Regions from separate parts of the Streptomyces sp. NBC_01428 genome, predicted to be linked through region 1. Evidence: riboswitches for the same ligand, from Rfam matches in the RefSeq annotation. Region 1 holds a riboswitch; each other region holds the start of a gene.

Region 1 (3,759 bases):
GAAGTGCCCGTCTCGCGCCTGCCCAAGGGCTTGGGCCTGCTCGCCGACGCCCTGCGGGCACCGGCCTTCGCGGACAGCGAGATCGAGCGCCTGGTGCGCAACCGGCTCGACGAGATCCCGCACGAGACGGCCAACCCGGCCCGCCGCGCGGCCAAGGAGCTCTCCCGCCAGCTGTTCCCGGCGACCGCGCGCATGTCGCGCCCCCGCCAGGGCACCGAGGAGACCGTCCAGAAGATCGACTCCGCGGCCGTACGGTCCTTCTACGAGAAGCACGTTCGTCCCGCGACCGCCACCGCCGTGGTGGTGGGCGACCTCACCGACGTGGACGTGGACGCGCTGCTCGGTGACACCCTCGGCTCCTGGACCGGTTCGACCGCCGAGCCGCGCCCCGTACCGCCGGTGCACGCCGACGACACGGGCCGCGTGATCATCGTGGACCGCCCCGGCGCCGTCCAGACGCAGCTGCTCATCGGGCGGGTCGGCGCCGACCGGCACGACCGTGTGTGGCCGGCCCAGGTGCTCGGCACCTACTGCCTGGGCGGCACCCTCACCTCACGCCTGGACCGCGTCCTGCGCGAGGAGAAGGGCTACACGTACGGCGTGCGGGCGTTCGGCCAGGTCCTTCGTTCCGCGCCGGACGGCACCGGTGCCGCGATGCTCGCCATCAGCGGCTCGGTGGACACCCCGAACACCGGCCCGGCGCTGGACGACCTGTGGAAGGTGCTCCGCACCCTCGCGGCCGAGGGGCTGACCGACGCGGAGCGCGACGTCGCCGTGCAGAACCTGGTGGGCGTGGCGCCCCTCAAGTTCGAGACGGCGGCGGCTGTCGCGGGCACCCTCGCCGACCAGGTCGAGCAGTACCTGCCGGACGACTACCAGTCGACGCTCTATCAGCAGCTGGCTGCCACCGGCACGGTGGAGGCCACCGCCGCCGCCGTCAGCGCCTTCCCGACGGACCGTCTGGTGACCGTCCTGGTGGGCGACGCCGCGCAGATCGAGGAGCCGGTCAGGGCGCTCGGCATCGGTGAAGTCACCGTGGTCACCGCCGAGTAGGACCGTGTGACCGAGATGGGCCCTGGTGACTGAAGAGTCACCAGGGCCCTCTTTTACGCGGACATCGCCCCCAAGATGTCCGTATTGGTACGGAGGTTGCCTTCTGTGCTGTGGGATGCGCTACAAAAACCGTGATCCGTTTGTTGTTCGAAAGATGCCGCGTTTAGCGTCAGTCCGGCTGTTCGTCAGGCAGTGCGCCGCGCCCGCGGCACCGGACAGTCATCGCCGAGTCCCCGCATGGCGCGAGCCAGGGGAGCCGGGGACCCACGTAGTCCCTGGGGTGAATCGGACGCCCTCCCCGGAGGGAGCCCGTAGGAGACCTTCCTGCTCCGAACCCGTCAGCTAACCCGGTAGGCGAGAAGGAAGGAAAGGATCAGCCCTTACATGGCGTTCACCTGTGGCACCGGGAAGCATCGTCGTCCGAGCCGCGTGCAGCGCACCACGAAGAACGTAGTCGGCGTCGCGGCCCTCACCACCACCGGTGTCCTCGGAACCCTCGCGGCCCCCGCGTTCGCCGCGGAACCCTCCGCCGAGCAGACCGGGCTGACCCAGGCCATCACCATCGGTGACTCCGTGGCCGAGCAGATCGACGAGCAGGCCGACGCGCAGCAGCACGCCGCCGACGTGGCCGCCGCGCGGGAGAAGGCCGAGCAGGCCGCCCGCAAGAAGGCCGCCGAGCAGGCAGCGAAGGCGCGCGAGACCAAGGAGCGGGCCGCCCGTGCCGCCGAGCGCAAGCGGCTCAACACCTTCGTCCTGCCGATAGCCGGCTCGTACGTCTCCACCGGCTACAAGACCGGCGGCAGCCTCTGGTCGTCCGGCAGCCACACCGGAGTCGACTTCCACGCGGCATCGGGCACCTCGGTGCACTCCGTCGGCGCCGGAACCGTCGTCACGGCCGGCTGGGGCGGCGCCTACGGCAATCAAGTGGTGATCAAGATGCACGACGGCACGTACACCATGTACGGGCACCTGTCGTCCATCGGCGTCTCCGTGGGGCAGACGGTCACCCCGGGCCAGCAGATCGCGATCTCCGGCTCGACCGGCAACACCACGGGACCGCACCTCCACTTCGAGGCACGCACCACCGCGGAGTACGGCTCCGACATGGACCCCGTCGCGTACCTCCGCTCGCACGGCGTCAACGTCTGACGACCGCTTCGCGGCTTCTCCACCGTTTTCGATGCCCCGGCTCACCGAGCCGGGGCATCATCGTTTCCGGAGGCCCTCTGTCCAAAAAATATCCATGGATTCAGGCCCGCCATCGGAAATTAAGGCTTCCTGCAATAGAGTCACTGAACAAGCGTCAATCGATGGCGTTTCGCGGGGATTAAAGCGGAGGTCCGGTCATGCGTATTCCGGCGCACTCGGTATGCACGGCGATCCGCGACGACATCGTCGCGGGCGTCTACGAGCGTGGCGGCCGGCTCACCGAGGAACTGCTCGCGCGGCGCTACGGCGTCTCGCGCGTCCCCGTGCGCGAGGCGCTGCGCACCCTGGAGGCCGAGGGCTTCGTGGTCACCCGGCGACACGCGGGCGCCTGTGTCGCCGAACCCAGCGAGCAGGAGGGCGCGGATCTCCTGGAGATGCGCATGCTGCTGGAGCCGCTCGCTGCCGCACGCGCCGCGCAGCGTCGTACCGAGGCCCACCTCAAGGTGCTTCGCGGGCTGGTCAGGCTGGGCCAGGAGCGCTCCAGGCGGGGCAACAGTGAGGATCTGCGCTCCCTGGGCGGCTGGTTCCACGAGACGCTCGCACAGGCCTCCGGAAGCCCCGCGCTGACGTCGACCCTCTCCCAGCTGCGACACAAGATCGCCTGGATGTACGTGGTCGAGGCGCCGGTCAACCCCGCCGAGTCCTGGGCGGAGCACGGCGGCATCGTCGACGCGGTCGCCCGAGGGGACGGCGAGCGGGCCCGTGCGATCACCGCGCTGCACGCGGAGCGCTCGGCGGCCGCGCACCGGCTGCGATTCCCCGCCGGCGGGGACCGGCAGGACCGTGTGAGGACTTCGCAACATCCCGTAAACATGACGGGCCAGCGTCATTAACACGGGCGCCGTATACAAAGAGGGTTATTCGGCGGGGCGCTATTTCTGCTGCCGTTTTATTCGCGTGCCGGGAATTTCGGGCACGCGTTCCTTTCGTTCACGCACGGTGTGATCCGGACGTGTCCCGTGAATTCCGGGACGGTGTACGAAAACGCGGGACGGCGTACGGAAACGGCTGAGCCGCGCCTCCCGGTGGGGGATGGCGCGGCTCAGCCGTGTGATGTCCGAGTGCCTAGGGGGCTCAGACGGTCTCGGGGAGCTCGTCGAGCCCCTCGGCGACCAGCTTCGCCAGGCGGTCGAGGGCGGCGTCCGCACCCTCGGCGTCCGACGCGAGGACGATCTCCTCGCCGCCCTGGGCGCCCAGACCGAGGACCGCCAGCATGGAGGCCGCGTTGACGGGGTTGCCGTCGGCCTTGGCGATCGTCACGGGGACGCCGGAGGCCGTGGTGGCCCGGACGAAGATGGAGGCGGGGCGGGCGTGGAGGCCCTCAGCCCAGCCGACGTTGACGCGGCGCTCAGCCATGTGATGCTGCCCTTCAGCTGTTCAGGGTTGTCTAGACCAGTGTCCCATATCGTGAAGCCTGCCCGGACGGCACTGTCTCCGGCCCACGAGCAGCGTCCCACCGCGGCCCCGGTACGACGCCCGTTCCGCACAGACTGCCTC
Region 2 (3,759 bases), 2.8 Mb from region 1:
TCCTGTTGTTCGCGGGGTTCGAGACCACGGTCAACCTGATCGGGAACGGCCTGTACGCCCTGCTGACCCACCCCGGGCAGCGGGCCCGCCTCCAGGCCTCCCTCGCGGCCGGGGAGAGCGGCCTGCTGGAGACGGGGGTGGAGGAACTCCTGCGCTACGACGGGCCCGTGGAGCTGGCCACCTGGCGGTTCGCGACCGAGAGCGTGCGGATCGGCGGCCAGGACATCGCCGCGGGCGACCCCGTGCTCGTCGTCCTCGCCGCCGCGGACCGCGACCCCGAACGCTTCGAGCAGCCGGACACCCTCGATCTCGCCCGGCGTGACAATCAGCACCTCGGCTACGGCCACGGCATCCACTACTGCCTGGGCGCGCCGCTCGCCCGGCTGGAGGGGCAGACCGCGCTGGCCACCCTCCTCACCCGGCTCCCCGACCTCCAACTCGCCGGAGATTCGGCCGATTTGCGATGGCGTGGCGGGCTCATTATGCGGGGATTGCGGACGCTTCCTGTGGAGTTCACCCCGGTCGGACAGTCCGGAACCGGTTCATCCGGAACGCCTGGTGACGGTGTGGGGCAGGACTCCCGCGGGCACCGGGAGGACGCCCGGCCGACCGACCCGACGGACGACGTCAACTGACACGCCGTCACAACTGTGATCTTCACGTGATCTGCGCTGCATCGACTTGTGACAAGCGTTCGAGTCCATATACGTTCACCCATCAATGCGGCCCCGGCGATCGTCACTTCGCCGTAGGTGCCGTAGTCACCCCGTTGTCACGCGAAAGGCTCCCGCATGCTCTCCGGGAACGGCCGTCACCGGCGCCCCCGTCAGGCCCCGGCCCTCATCGTCGCCGCAGGGGTGACCGGGTCCGCCATCGCGATCCCGCTCCTCGGGGCGTCGAGCGCGAGCGCGGCCGACGGGACCACCTGGGACCGGGTGGCCGAGTGCGAGAGCGGCGGCGCGTGGAGCGCCGACAGCGGCAACGGGTACTACGGCGGCCTCCAGCTCACCCAGGACAACTGGGAGCGGTACGGCGGTCTCGAGTACGCCCGGAGCGCCGACCAGGCCAGCCGCTCGCAGCAGATAGCCGTCGCCGAGAAGGTGCTCGACGGCCAGGGCCTCGTCGCCTGGCCGACCTGCGGACCGCTCTCCGGCCTCAGCAAGGACTCGGCCGGGGTCGACGTCGACACGGGCATGGGTGACGGCGCGTCGGACGACGCCGGCGACTCCGGTTCGAGCGGGCTGTCCACCTCGCCCAGCGCCTCCCCTTCCACCGAATCGTCCAGATCGTCGGATTCCTCCGGTGCGAGTGACACCGCCTCGCCGAAGGCGACCGAGAGCGGCACGAAGTCCGGCGGCTCACAGGACGCCAACAGCTCCGACAAGTCGGACAAGTCGACGTCCGATGCATCAGAGTCGGACAAGTCGGGCCGCAGTGACGCCTCTTCGGAGCCCTCCGGGGACGCGTCCACCGCGGCCGGACGGCACCGCGGCGGCAGCGCCGACGAGGACGGGGCGGACGCGGCGACCGACAGCCGTACCGACGGCACTGCCGGGCGGCACGCCTCGCGCGGTTCGGACGACGCGCGTGACGCCGGCGACGGCACCTACGTCGTGCGCTCCGGCGACAACCTCTGGAAGATCGCCGACGCCCTCGACGTCACGGGCGGATGGGCCGACCTGTACGCCGCCAACGAGAAGACCGTGGGCATCGACCCGGACCTCATCCTGCCCGGTCAGAGCCTTGCTGTTGATAGCGAATCGGTCGAAAAGTAGCGGGAGTTCACGTCACGGTTCGCCGTGGAATGTCCGGTTTGGTGCGAGTGAGACATGAGTCTCAGAAGCCCTGATCGTCTTTGAAATTCAGGCGATCGACTGCTTACGGTCGTGACCGCTCGCCACAGCGGGCCCCGACGGTCGCAACGCCGAATCCTGCCAGCGGCCGTACGGGAACAGTCGTCGCGTCAAGCGCCGTAGGCAGGAGCGGGGGACCCAAGGTAAGTGCCGCGACCGGGAGTTGAGAGACGCCCGGGGACGGCTTGGGGTAAAGCCGCACGCCGTGGTTCCGAGACGGGACCGGGGACGTGCGGCCGGGCAACTCAACCGGCCCGAACCCGACAGCTCACCTCGCAGGCGTCGGTGAGGGGATCTCTCGATGCTGTTTTCCAGCAAGGGCAAGCACCGCCGTCCGAACAAGGCCACCCGGGTCGCCACGCTCGCCGGTGTCACCGGTGTCGCCATCGCCGCGCCGCTGATGGCCGCGGGCAACGCCTCCGCCGCGACCGGCTCCGAGTGGGACGCCGTCGCCCAGTGCGAGTCCGGCGGCAACTGGTCGATCAACACCGGCAACGGGTACTACGGCGGCCTGCAGTTCTCGTCCTCCACCTGGGCCGCGTACGGCGGCACCGCGTACGCCTCCACCGCCGACCAGGCCTCGAAGTCGCAGCAGATAGCCGTCGGCGAGAAGGTCCTCGCCGCGCAGGGCAAGGGTGCCTGGCCGACCTGCGGCACCGGCCTGTCGAGCGCCGCCTACAGCGGTGGCAGCTCCACCCCCGCGGCGCCGTCGACCTCCTCCGGCTCCTCGTCGGCCGGCAGCTCGCAGGACCGCACGTCCGAGCAGCCCGCCTCCCGTTCGCAGGAGCGCCCGGCCGCCAAGAAGACCGTCACCACCCCGACCGGCAAGAAGGTCGAGAAGGGCGACGGCGAGTACAAGGTCGTCAAGGGTGACACCCTCAGCTCGATCGCCCAGAAGCACCACGTCAAGGGCGGCTGGCAGAAGCTGTTCAAGCTGAACCACGACATCGTGGACGACGCCGACTTCATCTTCCCGGGCCAGCAGCTCCACCTGCACTGAGCGAGGCCGCACACCGGCCGGACGTGGTCGCCCTCGGCGGACGGCGACCACCACCCGGCCCGGCGGCTCCGCCCGGCTGAACGACAGCCCCTCGCGGGCCCGGTCCCCGGGCCTGATCCCCACCGAGGGTTCCCGTCCCCACGGGCTCCCCGCTCCGGCGCGTGTTCCCCCGTACGCGCCGGAGCGGGGTTTTTCATCTCGTTTTTGTTCCGATCGGGAACAATATGTACCCCGAGTTCTGCCCAAGGGGTGGTCGATCGGCTGGCCGATCCCTCCGGGCCGGTTAGGCTCGTCCCGCAGGACTAGCCAAGCCCTGCGTATTCGCGTCACATCCCAGAAGGAGATGCTCGTGCCGTCCATCGACGTCGTCGTAGCCCGGGAAATCCTGGACTCCCGAGGCAACCCCACGGTCGAGGTCGAGGTCGGCCTCGACGACGGCAGCACGGGTCGTGCCGCCGTTCCGTCCGGCGCCTCCACCGGTGCCTTCGAGGCCATCGAGCTCCGTGACGGTGACCCCAACCGTTACCAGGGCAAGGGTGTCGAGAAGGCCGTCCTCGCCGTCATCGAGCAGATCGGCCCGGAGCTCGTCGGCTACGACGCCACCGAGCAGCGCCTGATCGACCAGGCGATGTTCGACCTGGACGCCACCGACAACAAGGGCTCGCTCGGCGCCAACGCGATCCTCGGCGTCTCGCTCGCCGTCGCGCACGCCGCCTCCGAGGCGTCCGACCTGCCGCTCTTCCGCTACCTGGGCGGCCCGAACGCGCACCTGCTGCCCGTTCCGATGATGAACATCCTGAACGGCGGGTCGCACGCCGACTCGAACGTGGACATCCAGGAGTTCATGATCGCCCCGATCGGCGCGGAGTCGTTCTCGGAGGCCCTGCGCTGGGGCGCCGAGATCTA
Region 3 (3,759 bases), 850 kb from region 1:
CCGGCGAGCGCTATCCGCAAAAGCTCTGGGTGGCCCACGTCGAGGCCTTCTACGCCCTCCTCGACCGGCTGCGCGCGGCGCACCCCGGCGTCGCCTTCGAGTCGTGCTCCGGCGGCGGCGGCCGGATCGACCTCGGTGTCATGGCCCGTACCGACCAGGTGTGGACCTCCGACAACACCGACCCGCTCGACCGGCTCGGCATCCAGCACGGCTTCAGCCAGGTCCACCCGGCCCGGATCATGGCCGCCTGGGTCACGGACAGCCCGAACAAGCTGCTCAACGGCCGGGTCAGCTCGCTGCGCTTCCGCTTCGTGAGCTCCATGGCCGGGGTCCTCGGGGTCGGCGGCGACCTCAGCCGGTGGAGCGACGAGGAACTGGCCGAGGCGCGGGACTGGGTCGAGCTCTACAAGGAGATCCGGCCGGTCGTGCAGCAGGGCGACCTCTACCGGCTGCGCCCCCCGGAGGGCGGGCTGAGCGCCGTGCAGTACGTGCTCGGAGGCGAGACCGTGGTCCTCGCCTGGCTGCAGGCGCAGCACCACGGCGTGCGGCCGGCCCCGCTCAGGCTGCGCGGGCTCGACCCGGCCGGTGTCTACGAACGGGTCGAAACGGGCGAAGTGCACCGCGGTGCGGTGCTGCTGCATCACGGTCTGAGCACCGGGCTGAGCGGCGATCTCGATGCGACGGTTATCCGCCTGCGTCGCATCTGACTGTTCTGTCCGAAATAGCGTCTTCATTCCAACTGGCCCTGGAATGAAGCGACGTGCGCCGGGTCGCGTGAGCAGCGTCATATTCGTGACGATGTGTTGCCGTCGGCCTTTCGTGACCGGCCTTTGTTTCCGGGCGAATTGAAAGCGCGGAAAGATCGTCATTCCACGGAGGGTGACGGTGAATTCCGCATGGATCAAGAAAGGCGAGCGCACAGAATCCGCACACAGTTGTCGACGTGCTCGCATCTCGCTTACGTTCTGCCTCAATCCGGACGGACGCCCAATCCTGCCGCCGCCCGGAATCCGCACACTCACCCGTACACGGCAGGAGCGGGGGACCCACAGGTTCCGTGCCTGGTCCGGTCTCCGGAACAGGCTAGGGGTACAGCCGCGCAGCCGCGTGGCCGGGCATCTCCAGCCCGCACCCGACAGCTCACCTCGCAGGCGCCGGAGAGGAAATCGCCATGCCCGCGAAGGGTAAGCACCGCCGTCCCAAGTCCCTGCGTTTCACCCGCACGATCGCCGTGGCCGGAACCGGTGGCGCCGCACTCGCGCTGCCGTTGCTGGGAGCCACCGGCGCCCACGCCGCGACCCCGGCCGCCGCCGCGCAGCACACCCAGAAGTCCGCGACCGTCGCCCCGGCCGCCGCGAAGGCCGGCACGTCGACGACGTACGCGGTGAAAGCCGGCGACTATCTCGCCAAGATCGCCGACGACCAGCACGTCAGCGGCGGCTGGAAGAAGATCTACTCGGACAACCGCTCCGCCATCGGCAGCGACCCGTCGCTGATCCACCCCGGTCTCAAGCTGTCCCTCGGCGCGAAGGCCGCCGCCCCGCAGGCCTCGGCCCCGGCGAAGCCCTCGGCCGCCAAGCCGGCTGCCGCGAAGCCCGCCGCCGCGAAGGCCGACACGGCGAGCACGGCCACCAAGACGGCCGCCGTCGGCAACAGTTCGGGCTACACCCTCCCCGTGGACGGCGCCACCATCGGCACCAACTACAAGGTGGCGGGCAGCATGTGGTCCAGCGGCTACCACACGGGCACGGACTTCGTCGTCCCGACCGGCACCACCATCAAGTCCATCGCCGCGGGTACCGTCGTCTCCGCCGGCTGGGGCGGCGCCTACGGCAACCAGGTCGTCATCCAGCACGCCGACGGCCGGTACTCGCAGTACGCCCACATGTCGTCCCTGTCCGTCTCGGCGGGCCAGACCGTGACCGAGGGCCAGCAGATCGGCCTCTCCGGCGCGACCGGCAACGTCACCGGACCGCACCTGCACTTCGAGATCCGCACCACGCCCGACTACGGCTCGGACATCGACCCGGTCGCGTACCTGCGCTCGCACGGTGTTGCCGTCGGCTGACGCCGCCTCGCCCGACCTGCTCCTGACGGCAGGACCGCCTCCGAAGGCCGGACCCCACGATCCCCGGGGTCCGGCCTTCGGTGTTTCTCGGCGGCTCCCGGCGGCTCCCGGCGGCTTCCGGTGTCCGCCCGGGACACAATTCGCGGCGGCTGCCTCAACAGGCCTGACCAGAGCCTTATTCCATGGTTGACCAACACTTGACGAGTGGCTTATCTCACCGGCCGTCAACCCTTCCCTACGGTCGCGTAGCTCACATCCGAAGGTGAATCATGGGCCGACGTGGCAGACGATTCGAAGAGTGACGACAGATCAGTGATCGGGTCGTACGTGGCGGTGGGGGACAGCTTCACCGAGGGCGTCGGCGACCTGGGGCCCGACGGGGCCTTCGTCGGTTGGGCGGACCGCTTCGCGGTTCTGCTCGCGGACCGGCGACCCGAGGGCGACTTCAACTACACCAACCTCGCGGTGCGCGGGAGACTGCTCGACCAGATCGTCGAGACCCAGCTCGTCCGCGCCAAGGAGCTCGGCCCGGACCTGGTCTCCTTCTCCGCGGGCGGCAACGACATCATCCGGCCCGGCACCGATCCCGACGAGGTCGCGGAGCGCTTCGAGCGAGCCGTCGCCGACCTCACCTCGGCCGTCGGCGCGGTCATGGTGACCACCGGCTTCGACACCCGTGGCGTGCCCGTGCTCAAGCATCTGCGCGGCAAGATCGCCACGTACAACGGGCATGTGCGGGCCATCGCGGACCGCTACGGCTGCCCGGTCCTCGACCTGTGGTCCCTCAAGACGATCCAGGACCGCCGCGCCTGGGACGGCGACCGGCTCCACCTCTCGCCCGAGGGTCACACCCGGGTGGCGCTGCGCGCCGGGCAGGTCCTCGGCCTGGAGGTGCCGGCCGACCCGGACCAGCCGTGGCCGCCGCTGCCGCCGCGCGGCACCTTCGAGGTGCGACGCGACAACATCCACTGGGCCCGCGAGTACCTCGTCCCGTGGATCGGCCGACGCCTGCGCGGCGAGTCCTCCGGCGACCACGTGGCCGCCAAGGGCGCGCTCTCCCCGGGCGACATCAAGACCCGCATCGAGTCGGTCGCCTGACCGCCAGCCCCACGGTCACCGCGCCCCGGGCCCCGCGGGCCCGGGGCCGACTTGTCCCCGGACGCCGCGTCCGTGTCCTTATCGCGGCCCCGCCACCAACGCGGCCCTCTCCAGACCGAGTTCGCGGGCCAGGGCCTCGTCCGCCCATTGCTGGGTGCGGGCCCGGGAGACGGTGCCGCCGTAGGCGGTCATCTGGACGGCAAGGCCGTCGAGCAGGGCGGTGAGGCGCAGGGCCGTGCCGACCGGGTCGGGGCACTGGAACTCGCCCGCGGCGACGCCCTCGGCGATCACCTCGGTGAGGGCCGCCTTCCACTGGCGGTCGAGGTCGCGGGTGACCTCCAGCAGGGCCGGCTCGCGCAGTGCGGCCGCCCAGCCCTCGATCCACAGGCGCCAGCCCTTGGCCTGGCCGGTGGGGGCGTACCAGCGGACGGCGGTCCGCAGGCGCCGCAGCGCGGTCGTGCGGCGGCCGAGCAGTTTGCGCAGATGGGCGAGATCGTCCTCGGCCGCGTAGGTGAAGGCGGCCGCGACCAGCTTCTCCTTGGTGGAGAAGTGGTACAGGACGAGCGCGTTGCTGACGCCGAGGGACGAGGCCA
Region 4 (3,759 bases), 1.4 Mb from region 1:
TCGTCGCCCGCCCGCCGGACCCGGTGCACGTGGGTGAGGTGATGTGGCGCGACATGTGGACCGAGCGGCTGGAGGCCGTCGACCCGTTCATCCACACCTGGCTGGCGCACCAGACCCGGGACGCCTACTGGCGGCACGGCAGCGCCTGCGAGGACTACGGCGCGATCCGTGCGGCGGTCCTCGCGGTCGGCGGCTGGCACGACCCGTACCGCGACACGGTGCTGCGCCTGGTCGAGAACCTGCCGCCGGACCGCGTCCGCGGTCTCATCGGCCCCTGGTCCCACCAGTACCCCGACCGGGGCCTGCCGCCGGGCCCGGCGATCGGCTTCCTCCAGGAGACGCTCCGCTGGTGGGACCACTGGCTCAAGGACGAGGACTCGGGCGCGCTCGCCGTCCCCCTCCTGCGCTCCTACGTGATGGACGCGCATCCTCCGGCGACGGTGTACGCGGAGCTCCCGGGCCGCTGGGTCGGCGACCCGGCGTGGCCCTCGCCGTCGGTCACCCCCGTCCCGTACGCGTTCCAGGGCGCCCCGCGCCTGGTGCGCTCCCCGCAGCACACGGGGGTCGACGCGGGCCGCTTCTTCCCGTTCGGGAACGACGCGGACCTGCCGCCGGACCAGCGCGAGGAGGACGCCAGGTCCGTCTGTTTCGAGTTCGAAGTGCCGCAGGAGACGTGGGTGTTGGGCCGCCCCCGGGTCCGGCTGCGGCTGATGTCGGCGTCCGCCCGGGGCCAGGTGATCGCCCGGCTGTGCGACGTGGCCCCCGACGGCGCCTCCACCCTCGTCACCCGGGGTGTCCTCAACCTGTCGGCACGCACGGGCCGTGACCAGGCGGTTCCCTGGGAGCCGGGCACCACGGAGGACGTGGAGTTCGAGCTGAACGGCATCGGCTACGCGTTCCCCCCGGGCCACCGCATCCGCCTGAGCGTCTCCTCGGCGTACTGGCCCTGGGTCTGGCCGCAGCCCGGCTCCGAGGCCGGCTTCACGCTGGACCCTGCGGGCAGCAGCCTGGAACTCCCGGTACGGGCACAGGAGTCGGACCCCTCCATCACCTTCGGCGAGGCGGAGGAGGCCGAGCCGCTCGGCGTGGTGGTCCCGGTGACGCTCGACGAGCCGCGCCCGGAGCGCCTGGTCCTGCGTGACGTGGCCGCGGGCACCTGGCGGCTCGACGTGGACCCCCGCTACGGCGGCACCCGCGTGTATCCCGACGGTCTGGAGTTCACGGAGGAGGCGCGGGAGACGTACACGATCGACGAGACGGACCCGCTCTCCGCCCGCGCCCGCTCCACCTGGTCGGTCCGGCTGCACCGCCCCGACCTTCCCTGGGACGCCCGCGTCGAGACGACCTCGGCCATCACCTGCGACGCGCGGGACTTCATCACGTCCAACGAGGTCGTCTGCCGGGACGGCGACGAGGTCGTCTTCCACCGGACCTGGGAGAAGCGCATCCCGCGCACCGCGGGCTGAAAGGACTTGACGGGGGCGGCAGTTCACCGGCCGCCCCCGGTTCGGCTCCCGTCCGGCATCCGCCCGGCCCGCCTCCGGATTTCGCCCGGCTCGCGTCGTGATGTCGCCTGCCGTCCGACGGGAAGCCGTCAACTCCGAGCCCACGCCGCACCTTTCGCCGGCGCCCCCTCCGGCGCCGCCCTCCCGCACCCCGCGCCTCCCGCACCCGGCGGGGCCGTCCCGGCGTGCGTCCGAGAACTCCCCGCGCCGCACAGAGCGGTGGCGTAATGCCCGACTTGCCCGGCATGCCGTCTTGGTGACCCCTCGGCGCGTGAATTGGGTCACGCGCGGACCAGTGGATCACCCCTCGCCCACCCCGTGCCGACCCCTTTGCCAAAGGGAAGTTGAGGATTCAATTCCGGTCTAATCGGACGTATTGCCCGCGCTCTAAACAGGCAAAAGCGATCTTCACCGCCACATCAGGCCTTGTTCCCGACATGTGCAGTCGCATACGTTCTCGTCGCACCGGGCGGATCGCCTAATCCTGCCGTCGCCCGGTAACCCACCCACCCACGCACGGCAGGAGCGGGGGAACCACAGGTAAGCCGCCGATCCGGGAGACCGGAACGGCTTGGGGTGAAGCCGCGCCCACCAGCGCGGCCGGGCATCTCCCGCCCGAACCCGACAGCTCACCTCGCAGGCGTCGGAGAGGACATTTCGTCATGCCCGCAGGAACGCAGCGTCACGGCCGTACCACCTTCATCACCCGCGGAGTGATCGCCGCCGGAACGGGCGCCCTCGCCCTCGCCCTCCCGCTCATGAGCGCGACCGGCGCCCACGCCGCGACCCCCCAGGTCGCCAAGACCGCGACCGTCCCGAACGTCTCGCTCGTCACCTACAAGGTGGTCGCCGGCGACACCCTGACCAAGATCGCGAAGAAGTACCCGTCGAGCGGCGGCTGGCAGAAGCTGTACGCGGCGAACCGCGCCGTCATCGGCGACAACCCCGCCCACCTCCGCACGGGCCTGACCCTGACGGTCGGCACGAAGACCGGGAAGGCTCCGGCGAAGGCGGCCACGGCCGCCAAGACCACCGCCACCCAGGCGTCCGCCACCACGTACGCCAACAACCTGGACGGCTGGATCAAGCAGTCCCTGGACATCATGGGCAAGGCGGGCATTCCGGGCAGCTACGACGGCATCTACCGCAACGTGATGCGCGAGTCCTCCGGCAACCCCCAGGCCATCAACAACTGGGACTCCAACGCGGCCGCGGGCATCCCCTCGAAGGGCCTCCTTCAGGTCATCGACCCGACGTTCCAGGCCTACCACGTGGCCGGCACGTCGATGGACCCCTACGACCCGGTCGCCAACATCACGGCCGCCTGCAACTACGCCGCCGACAAGTACGGCTCGATCGACAACGTCAACGGCGCCTACTGATCGCACCGGCGCACCCGCGCCTCTCGCACGACACCGGCCGGCGGCACCTTCGGGGCCGCCGGTGGTGACGGACCGGCCTGTCGGCGATGAACGACCGGGCCCGCGGGACGGTGACGGACCGGGTGTGCGGGGCGGTCCCCACCAGAAGTACGAAGGGCACGGCCCGGGGCATCGGCGGACGCCCCGGGCCGGCTCACATCCTGGGGCCGGGCATCGCCCGGCCCGCCCTTCGGGCCGGCGACGCGCCGTCGCGGGGACGCCCTAGAACCCGAAGATCCGTTCCAGGACCACCGCGATCCCGTCGTCCTCGTTCGACAGCGTGACCTCGTCCGCCACCGCCTTCAGTTCCGGATGGGCGTTGGCCATCGCGACCCCGTGGGCGGCCCAGTCGAACATCGGGATGTCGTTGGGCATGTCACCGAAGGCCAGCGTCGCCGACGGGGTGAGACCGAGGTGCGTCGCGGCCAGCGCGAGACCGGTGGCCTTGGTCACCCCGCATGGCTGGAGTTCGACGGTCCCCGGCCCCGACATGGTGACCGTCGCCAGCGAACCGACCACTCCCCGCGCCGCCGAGGCCAACTCGTCGTCGGACATCGTGGGGTGGCGGAGCAGCACCTTGCTGATCGGCTGCGCCCAGAGGTCGTCCCGGCGCCGCACCCGCACCGCAGGAAGCGTGGGGTGCGGCATCACATAGCCCGGCTCGATGAGCGTCAGCCCGTCCACGCCGTCCTGGTCCACCGCCGCGTACAGCAGGCCGACCTCCGCCTCGATCTTTCCGAGCGCCGTCTCCGCCAACTCCCTGTCCAGGGTCACCGACCACAGCAGCCGGTCCGTCCCCGCGTCGTACAGCTGAGCGCCCTGACCGCACACCG

The links. Region 1 has a riboswitch for cyclic di-AMP ahead of OG406_RS11540 (M23 family metallopeptidase). Riboswitches for the same ligand answer to the same signal wherever they lie in the genome.
Region 2: it holds a riboswitch for cyclic di-AMP, as region 1 does, so the genes downstream of both, OG406_RS23765 (LysM peptidoglycan-binding domain-containing protein) here and OG406_RS11540 (M23 family metallopeptidase) in region 1, are expected to answer to the same signal.
Region 3: it holds a riboswitch for cyclic di-AMP, as region 1 does, so the genes downstream of both, OG406_RS07960 (M23 family metallopeptidase) here and OG406_RS11540 (M23 family metallopeptidase) in region 1, are expected to answer to the same signal.
Region 4: it holds a riboswitch for cyclic di-AMP, as region 1 does, so the genes downstream of both, OG406_RS17680 (LysM peptidoglycan-binding domain-containing protein) here and OG406_RS11540 (M23 family metallopeptidase) in region 1, are expected to answer to the same signal.

What each region holds. Positions count from the first base shown of each region.
Region 1 covers NZ_CP109499.1:2,675,948-2,679,706, reverse strand. The annotation lists gene OG406_RS11545 (M16 family metallopeptidase) at 1-1,053, shown strand, start outside; cyclic di-AMP (ydaO/yuaA leader) riboswitch at 1,267-1,424, shown strand; gene OG406_RS11540 (M23 family metallopeptidase) at 1,438-2,202, shown strand; gene OG406_RS11535 (GntR family transcriptional regulator) at 2,400-3,095, shown strand; gene OG406_RS11530 (HPr family phosphocarrier protein) at 3,337-3,618, opposite strand.
Region 2 covers NZ_CP109499.1:5,468,982-5,472,740, forward strand. The annotation lists gene OG406_RS23755 (cytochrome P450 family protein) at 1-635, shown strand, start outside; gene OG406_RS23760 (transglycosylase family protein) at 792-1,775, shown strand; cyclic di-AMP (ydaO/yuaA leader) riboswitch at 1,959-2,150, shown strand; gene OG406_RS23765 (LysM peptidoglycan-binding domain-containing protein) at 2,155-2,853, shown strand; gene eno (phosphopyruvate hydratase) at 3,197-3,759, shown strand, end outside.
Region 3 covers NZ_CP109499.1:1,822,022-1,825,780, reverse strand. The annotation lists gene OG406_RS07965 (alpha-galactosidase) at 1-707, shown strand, start outside; cyclic di-AMP (ydaO/yuaA leader) riboswitch at 1,010-1,169, shown strand; gene OG406_RS07960 (M23 family metallopeptidase) at 1,172-2,068, shown strand; gene OG406_RS07955 (SGNH/GDSL hydrolase family protein) at 2,381-3,166, shown strand; gene OG406_RS07950 (TetR/AcrR family transcriptional regulator) at 3,245-3,759, opposite strand, start outside.
Region 4 covers NZ_CP109499.1:4,089,658-4,093,416, forward strand. The annotation lists gene OG406_RS17675 (CocE/NonD family hydrolase) at 1-1,466, shown strand, start outside; cyclic di-AMP (ydaO/yuaA leader) riboswitch at 2,003-2,163, shown strand; gene OG406_RS17680 (LysM peptidoglycan-binding domain-containing protein) at 2,168-2,887, shown strand; gene OG406_RS17685 (HAD family hydrolase) at 3,149-3,759, opposite strand, start outside.